Regions from separate parts of the Streptomyces sp. NPDC048420 genome, predicted to be linked through region 2. Evidence: riboswitches for the same ligand, from Rfam matches in the RefSeq annotation. Region 2 holds a riboswitch; the other holds the start of a gene.
What was found. Region 2 has a riboswitch for S-adenosylmethionine ahead of thrC (threonine synthase). Riboswitches for the same ligand answer to the same signal wherever they lie in the genome.
Positions count from the first base shown of each region.

Region 1: another riboswitch for S-adenosylmethionine. It lies ahead of AB0D34_RS16185 (aminotransferase class V-fold PLP-dependent enzyme); the one in region 2 lies ahead of thrC (threonine synthase).

Region 1 is NZ_JBEZKG010000008.1:163,143-167,552, forward strand. It holds gene AB0D34_RS16175 (cytochrome bc complex cytochrome b subunit) at 1-612, shown strand, start outside; gene trpD (anthranilate phosphoribosyltransferase) at 1,216-2,280, shown strand; SAM riboswitch class IV at 2,353-2,469, shown strand; gene AB0D34_RS16185 (aminotransferase class V-fold PLP-dependent enzyme) at 2,599-3,960, shown strand; gene AB0D34_RS16190 (serine/threonine-protein kinase) at 4,028-4,410, shown strand, end outside.
Region 2 is NZ_JBEZKG010000012.1:213,376-217,785, reverse strand. It holds gene AB0D34_RS23990 (trehalose-6-phosphate synthase) at 1-706, opposite strand, end outside; gene AB0D34_RS23985 (glucosyl-3-phosphoglycerate synthase) at 804-1,748, opposite strand; SAM riboswitch class I at 1,885-2,043, shown strand; gene thrC (threonine synthase) at 2,061-3,341, shown strand; gene AB0D34_RS23975 (MoaD/ThiS family protein) at 3,338-3,613, shown strand; gene AB0D34_RS23970 (cold-shock protein) at 4,057-4,263, shown strand.

The DNA of each region.
Region 1 (4,410 bases), on a different contig from region 2:
CTGGTCATCTTCCCGCTGGTCCTGGTCGCGATCGCCGTCTACCCGTTCATCGAGTCCTGGGTCACCGGCGACAAGCGCGAGCACCACATCCTGGACCGCCCGCGCAACGCGCCGACGCGTACCGCCTTCGGCGTCGCGTGGATCACCTGGTACATGGTGCTGCTGATCGGTGGTGGAAACGACCTCTGGGCCACCCACTTCCACCTGTCGATCAACGCCATCACCTGGTTCGTGCGGGTCGCGTTCTTCGTCGCCCCGGTCCTGGCGTTCGTCGCCACCAAGCGGATCTGCCTCGGCCTCCAGCGCCGCGACAAGGACAAGGTGCTGCACGGCCGCGAGTCCGGCATCATCAAGCGCCTGCCGCACGGTGAGTTCATCGAGGTGCACGAGCCGCTCAGCCAGGAGCAACTGCACACGCTCACGGCGCACGAGCAGTACGCGCCGGCCGCGATCGGCGCCACGGTCGACGAGAACGGCGTCGAGCGCAAGGTGAAGGGCTCCGAGAAGCTGCGCGCCAAGCTGAGCGAGGCGTACTACGGCGAGGAAGCCCAGATCGCCAAGCCGACCGTCGAGGAGTACAGGGAGATCACGAGCGGCCACGGCCACCACTGATCGCTGCGCTCGCCACGCGCGGTAGAAGGGCCCGTCCGACACACCGGACGGGCCCTTCGCCTTGCGCCGAGCAGCGAAGGAGGCTGTGGGGGCGGGTGTGGTGGCTGGACTTGAGGTGGCGGGGTGTGGGCATGCGGGCCGGGGTCGTCTTGCCGTGCTGTGCGTGGCCACGGTGGAGGGGTGCGGTGGGGGAGGCTGTGCGGGGCTGGGTGCGGCGGCTGAAAGGGCAGGTGCTGCATGCGGGCCGGGGACGCTTGTCGTGCGGTACGCGGTCACGGTGCGGGTCGGGTGTCGTGGCCGTACCCGAGGCGGGGAGGGGTGCGTGCGGAGTGCAGGTCGGGGGCTGTTGCCGTGCGGTGGGGGAGGCTGGACAGGGTCCGGTGTCACGGCCGTCTGCGTCGTGGAAGGGCGGTCCGGCGCCCGGGTGGGGTCTGTCGCTGTGCTGGTGTAGTCGAGGCGGGGGTGGCTGTGTGGGCTCGGGTCTGATGTGGCGCGTGCGCCGGAGGCGGGAGGGTTCCGTCCGAACACCGGACGGGGCCCTTTGCCGTGGCCTGGGCTGGATAGGGTGTGAGCACACTCTGCTACGACACCTGGAGCGGCCGTATGAGCGCTGTGACCCCCGCTGGAGGCGACACCGCGGCGGGCCGTTCCTGGCCCGCCCTGCTCAACGGCCTGCTGGACGGCCGTGACCTGTCCGCCGACGACACCGCGTGGGCGATGGACCTGATCATGCGCGGTGAGGCGACGGACGCGCAGATCGCCGGGTTCGCGGTGGCGCTGCGGGCCAAGGGCGAGACCGTCGAGGAGATCACCGGGCTCGTACGGACTATGTACGAGCACGCGAACGTGATCGAGGTGCCGGGGCGGACCGTCGACATCGTCGGCACCGGCGGCGACGGCGCGAAGACGGTGAACATCTCCACGATGTCCTCGATCGTCATCGCCGGCACCGGCGCGAAGGTCGTCAAGCACGGCAACCGGGCCGCCTCCTCCGCGTCCGGCGCCTCGGACGTCCTGGAGAAGCTCGGCGTCAACCTGGAGCTGACCCCGAAGCGGGTGGCCGAGGTGGCCGAGGAGGCCGGGATCACCTTCTGCTTCGCGATCAAGTTCCATCCGGCGCTGCGTCATGTGGCCGCCGCGCGAGGGCAGTTGGGCATCCGGACCACCTTCAACGCACTCGGTCCGCTGACCAACCCGGCGAAGGTGAAGGCACAGGCCGTGGGAGTCGCCGACCCCCGTCTGGCACCGCTCATCGCCGGTGTCCTGGCCGAGCGGGGCAACTCCTCCCTCGTCTTCCGCGGCGACGACGGTTTCGACGAACTGACCACGACGTCCACGTCCCGGGTGTGGGTCGTGCGGGACGGCAAGGTCACCGAGGAGAGCTTCGACCCACGGGACGTCGGCATCGAGCTGGTCCCCGTGGAGGCGCTGCGGGGCGCTGACCCCGCCTACAACGCCGACGTGGCACTGCGCCTGCTGAACGGCGAGACGGGCCCCGTGCGGGACGCCGTACTCCTGAACTCGGCGGCCGCGCTGGTGGCGTTGGACCCGGGCGTCGGGACCCTGGCCGAGCAGCTGCGGGCCGGGATGGACAAGGCCGCGGAGTCGATCGACTCCGGGTCGGCGAAGCGGACGCTGGAGCGCTGGGTGGCCGCGAGCAACGCATAGCAGGCGGTCGCGGTCCCGCAGTTCGGACACGAGTTGCGGGACCGCGATCACGTCACGTACGTTCCTGTACCAGGTCATGAGTGACAGTCATGAGGCCCCGGCCGACTGTCCGGCAACCCTCCGTCCGTGGCGGGGTGCCCCGGGTGAAGACCAGGCCGTGAGCAGCGAGGTTCACGGCAAGCGCGGGCCCCTCTCGAAACCAGGGGTCCTGGTCGTTCGAGGGAGTCTTCCGTGAGCAAGCGAATGCGATAGGGCCGCCGAGCCCCGCCTCCGCGCACCCATCTCACCTTCACCTTTCTTTTTTCACGGGAGTCCCCCATGTCTGTCTCCACCGCTGCCTCCGCCCAGACCATTTGTGCCCAGCTGCCCGTTCTGGGGCGAGATGTCACCGTCCCGCTCGTCACCGGCGGCGAGGTCACCTACGCGGCCCTCGACTACGCGGCCAGCGCCCCCGCCCTCCAGCGCGTCTGGGACGACGTGGCGGCCTACGCGCCCTACTACGGCAGCGTCCACCGCGGGGCCGGCTACCTCTCCCAGCTGTCGACCGACCTGTTCGAGAACGCCCGTAAGACCGTCACCGAGTTCCTCGACTGCCGGGACGACGACCAGCTGATCTTCACCCGGTCGACCACCGACTCGCTCAACCTCCTCGCCGCCGCCCTCCCCGCCGACTGCCAGGTCTTCGTCTTCGAGACCGAGCACCACGCGAGCCTGCTGCCCTGGCAGGACGCCCGCGTCACCTACCTCGACGCCCCGCGCAGCCCGCGCCAGGCCGTCGAGACGCTGGAGAAGGCCCTCGCCAGCCGGGACTCCCAGGGTCCGGCCCTGGTCTGCGTCACCGGCGCCTCCAACGTCACCGGCGAGTTGTGGCCGGTCCGCGAGCTGGCCGCCGCCGCCCACGCGCACGGCGCCCGGATCGTCCTGGACGCGGCCCAGCTGGCCCCGCACCACCCCTTGAGCGTCCGTGACCTCGACGTCGACTGGGTCGCCTTCTCCGGCCACAAGCTCTACGCCCCCTTCGGCTCCGGCGTCCTGGCCGGCCGTGCCGACTGGCTGAAGGCCGCCGACCCCTACCTCGCGGGCGGCGGCGCCAGCCGCAAGGTCACCCGGCGCGAGGACGGGGGCGTGGACGTGGAGTGGCACGAGAGCGCCGCCCGCCACGAGGCCGGGTCCCCCAACGTCATCGGCGCCTACTCGATCGCCTCCGCCTGCAAGGCCCTCAACGAGGCCGGCTTCGACAGCCTGGTGGCCCGCGAGCAGCACCTGATCGAGAAGGTCCGCCAGGGTCTCGCCACCGTCCCCGAGGTCCGCGTCCTGTCGCTCTTCGGCGACGACGCCCCCCGCGTCGGCGTGATCTCCTTCGTCGTCGAGGGCTGGAACAGCTCCCACTTCGCCGCCGCGCTCTCCGCCGAGTACGGCATCGGCGTCCGCGACGGCCTCTTCTGCGCCCACCCCCTCGTCCGCACCCTCCTCGGCAGCGAACCGCAGTCCCAGGGCGAGTGCGGCGCCCCCGAGGCGGCGCCCGGCGAGAAGTCCCTGAACGCGATCCGGGTGAGCTTCGGCGCGGGCACGCCGGACGAGCACGTCGAGCGGTTCGTGAAGGCCGTGCAGGAACTGGTCGCGGACGGTGCGAAGTGGACGTACCGCACCGAGGACGGCCGCTGCGTCCCGGCCGTCTGAGGTACGGGCGTCCGCCCCGCGTATACGCTCGCTCTCGGCAGCCGTACGGAGGCAGGGGGAGCACGGGGTGCAGGAGCTGCGCGAGACGGACCCGCGGACCATCGGGCCGTACGAGGTCCTGGGCAGACTCGGGTCCGGCGGGATGGGCGAGGTGTACCTCGCCGAGGCGCGGGGCGGGCTGCGGCTGGCCGTGAAGGTCGTACGGGCCGAGCACGCCGGGGACCGCACCTTCCGTGCCCGGTTCCGGCACGAGGTACGGGCCGCGCAGACCGTCGGCGGAGCGGGGACGTACACCGCGCGGGTCGTGGACGCGGACACCGAGGCCGCGCGGCCCTGGATGGCCACCGAGTTCGTGCAGGGGCCCAACCTGCGGGACGCGGTGCTCGACCGGGGACCGCTGCCCGCGGACGCGGTACGGCTGCTGGCGGCCGCGCTCGCCGAGGCGCTCGC
Region 2 (4,410 bases):
CCCTGGGCGCTCCCGACGGCCACATGCTGAGGTAGCGCTCGGGGTCCAGCTCGTCCGCGCAGCGCTGGAAGGCGGTCGCCCACCGCCAGGTCAGGAACGCCACCCGGTCGGCGCCGAGCATGCCCTCCAGGAGCTGGGTGCGGATGTCGTCGGGCAGCATCGTGAAGTAGTCCACCGGCGCCCACGGCGTGTGCGAGAAGTGGGCGATCCTGAGGTCCGGGCGCAGTTCGCGCAGCATCCCCGGCACCAGGCACAGGTGGTAGTCCTGCACCAGGACCGCCGCCCCCTCGGCCGCCTCCTCCGCGAGCGCTTGTGCGAAGGCGCGGTTGTACGTCTCGTACGACGCCCACTGCCGCCGGAACTCCGCGTCGAAGGCCGGCTCCAGCGGGGTCTGGTAGAGCAGGTGGTGGACGAACCAGAGCACCGAGTTCGCGATGCCGTTGTACGCGTCCGCGTGCACGTCGGCCGGAATGGCGAGCATTCGCACGCCGTCCTCGCCGACGCCCCGCCGGACCGCCTCGCGGTCACCGTCGGACAGCGCCGAGCACACCCACAGCGCGCCCGCGTCCGGTCCGATCGCCGACAGACCGGAGACGAGCCCGCCGCCGCCGCGCTTGGCGTTCAGCGAGCCGTCCTCGCCCACTTCGTAAGAGACCGGGCCGCGGTTGGATGCGACCAGCACGTGGGCGCTGTGCGAGGAAACCATGCCTCGACATCTAGCCCGGCACCCAACCGCTCAAACGTTCCCGTGGGTCACGGTCAGGTGTTCAGGAGTCCGGGTCGCGGTCAGGCGTTCAGGAGTCCTACGCGGCTTTCCTCTTCACGTACTCCGCGATCTCCACCATCGGCGGCCGCTCCTCCGTGTCCACCGAGTACGTCCGCGGCTCGAAGCCGTCCGCGCCCCGCTCGAACTGGGTCAGGGACGGGCGGATCATGTGGCCGCGGGCCAGCCTGAGCTGGGCCGTGCGGTAGATCGCCGCCGACATCCGGCCCAGCGCCTGGCCGTCCTGGTGGCGGTGCTTGCGGACCCCGACGTCGACCTGCGCGAGGGCGTTCAGGCCCACCAGGTGCAGGGCGTCGACCAGCATGCCGAGCTCGATGCCGTAGCCGACGGGGAACGGGAGCTGTTCGAGCAGGCTGCGGCGGGCCGCGTACTCGCCGCCCAGCGGCTGCACGAAACCGGCCAGCTGCGGCCAGTGCATGTTCAGCAGGGGCCGCGCCATCAGCTCGGTGACCCGGCCGCCCTGGCCGGCGGCGCCGCCCAGGGGACGGTCGTACATGCCCTTGACCAGGTCGACCCCGGGGTCGGTGAGCAGCGGGCCGACGATGCCGGAGACGAAGTCCGAGGAGAACTCCTTCAGGTCGGCGTCGATGAAGCAGACGATGTCCCCGGTGGTGGCGAGCAGGGAGCGCCACAGGACCTCGCCCTTGCCGGGCACGGCCGGGATGCGCGGGAGGATGTCGTCGCGGTGGACGACCCGGGCGCCTGCGGCGGCCGCCACTTCGGACGTACGGTCGGTGGATCCCGAGTCGACGACGACGATCTCGTCGACGAGCGGGACCTGCATCATGAGGTCATGACGGATCACGGCGACTATGTCACCGACCGTCTCCTCCTCGTTGAGGGCCGGCAGGACGACGCTGACGGTCCGGCCCGTGCTCCGCTTCGCCGCCATGATCTTGTGGAGCGGGCGATCGGTCACGGACCAGGAACGGGTGGCCAGCCAGCGCTCGACTTCGTTCAGCACAGTGGGCGGCTCCTTAGCGTGTGATCCATCTCGCGGTTCGGACGACTCCCTCAACTGTCCTTGTCGTCGGTTACAGTCTTGAACAACGCGGATGACCATCGCATGTCCAGGGTGGCCGCCGTTAACAACTTCATACCGCTCATCCAGAGGGGCAGAGGGATACGGCCCGATGAAGCCCCGGCAACCCTCCAGTCGGTTCTCGTAGCGATCGATGACGATCGTCTCCGCGAGGCTCCCGACTCGGGAAGGTGCCAAATCCGTCTCACGGCGAAGTGCGTCGTGAGGAAGATGAGGAGAAAGGGCCTCGCCTCCATGGCTGTGCAGACTGTTGCAAGCACCACGAACTCCGTCGACCTGGGTCCCGCCGCGGCGCTGAGCTGCCGCGAATGCGGCCACCGCGTCCCGCTCGGCCCGGTCTTCGCGTGCGAGGAGTGTTTCGGCCCGCTCGAGATCGCGTACGACTTCTCGGCCTACGAAACCGAGGAGCTCCGCAAGCAGATCGAGGCGGGACCCGCGAACATCTGGCGCTACGCCCCTTTGCTGCCCGTCCCCGCGGACGTGGCGACCAAGCCGAACATCAACCCCGGCTGGACCCAGCTCGTCAAGGCCGACAACCTCGCCCGTGAGCTCGGCGTGACCGGCGGCCTGTACATCAAGGACGACTCCGGCAACCCGACGCACTCCTTCAAGGACCGGGTCGTCGCGCAGGCCATCGAGGCCGCTCGCGCCTTCAACTTCACCACCCTCTCCTGCTCCTCCACCGGCAACCTCGCCGGCGCCGTGGGTGCCGCGGCCGCTCGCGCCGGGTTCCGCTCCTGCGTGTTCATCCCGCACGACCTGGAGCAGGGCAAGGTCGTCATGGCCGCGATCTACGGCGGCGAGCTCGTCGGCATCGAGGGCAACTACGACGACGTGAACCGCTTCTGCTCCGAGCTGATCGGCGACCCGGCCGGCGAGGGCTGGGGCTTCGTCAACGTCAACCTGCGGCCGTACTACGCGGAGGGCTCCAAGACCCTGGCGTACGAGATCTGCGAGCAGCTCGGCTGGCAGCTGCCCGACCAGCTCGTGGTCCCGATCGCCTCCGGTTCGCAGCTCACGAAGATCGACAAGGGTCTGCAGGAGCTGATCAAGCTCGGGCTCGTGGAGGACAGGCCGTACAAGATCTTCGGCGCGCAGGCGGAGGGGTGCTCGCCGGTGTCGGTGGCGTACAAGGCGGGCCATGACGTGGTCCGGCCCCAGAAGCCGAACACCATCGCCAAGTCCCTCGCCATCGGCAACCCGGCGGACGGTCCGTACGTCCTGGACATCGCGCGTCGTACCGGCGGTGCGGTGGAGGACGTCAACGACGAGCAGGTCGTCGACGCGATCAAGCTGCTGGCGCGGACCGAGGGGATCTTCGCGGAGACCGCGGGTGGCGTGACCGTGGGGGTGACCCGCAAGCTGATCGAGAACGGCATCCTCGACCCGACGAAGACCACGGTGGTGCTGAACACCGGCGACGGTCTCAAGACCCTGGATGCGGTGGCCGGTACCGGGCTCACCGCCACCATCCGTCCCAACCTGGACTCTTTCCGAGAGGCTGGCCTCGCATGAGCGTTTCCGTCCGTATCCCCACCATCCTGCGCACCTACACCGGTGGCCAGGCCGAGGTGCAGGCCGAGGGCGGGACCCTCGCCGAGGTCATCGCGGATCTGGAGAAGAACCACACGGGTATCGCCGCGCGCGTTCTCGACGACCAGGGCAAGCTGCGGCGGTTCGTGAATGTGTACGTGAACGACGACGATGTGCGGTTCGAGCAGGGGCTGGAGACGGCGACGCCCGACGGGGCCGGTGTCTCGATCATCCCGGCGGTCGCCGGCGGGTGACCGTATGACTGGTCATTACCTTCGGTAACAGTAATTACCGAGTGTTCATCCGATTGCCCCCTCCGTGAGAGAAGCGGAGGGGGCAATTCTCTATGGTTGAGCACGGTACAGTTGGGGAAGCTGCGGCTCTCTTCATGCCGCATGCATATGAGTTCCCGCTTCTCGGGCGATGAGAAGTAGCCAAAGTGTGCACGTCTTATGTGCCTTATGCGTCGTTTATGGGGCCCGACTTGCCCCGAATTCGGGCGAATTCTCGCTACATTCCGGACCCCTTCCGTCCAGAATTCTCGTCCGATTGACCTGTTGCAGACGGCAGTTGGACAGATACATTCAGCCGCGGTCGACGCGTTCCGGCGCACGCCCCCAACCATGTGGGGGGTGAGGTCTGACCCGGATCCGCGAAGTGCGGGTCCGTGCAAGGGCCAGTAATAGGGGAGTTAGGCATGGCTCAGGGCACCGTCAAGTGGTTCAACGCGGAGAAGGGGTACGGCTTCATCGCGGTCGACGGTGGTGCGGATGTATTCGTCCACTACAGCGCGATCCAGATGGACGGTTACCGCACCCTTGAAGAGGGCCAGCGGGTCGAGTTCGAGATCTCGCAGGGTCAGAAGGGGCCGCAGGCGGACATGGTCCGTCTCGCGACAGGCTGAAGCACGCGCCGGGTAACAACAGCGTCGTTCTTCGTTCTTCAATCGAAGGGCTCGTACCCCATGGGGAGTCATGGGTACGGGCCCTTCGGCATGTGCCTCCGGCGGTGGGGCCGGGGCTTGTGCGGGTGTTGGTTCGTTGTCTTGTGC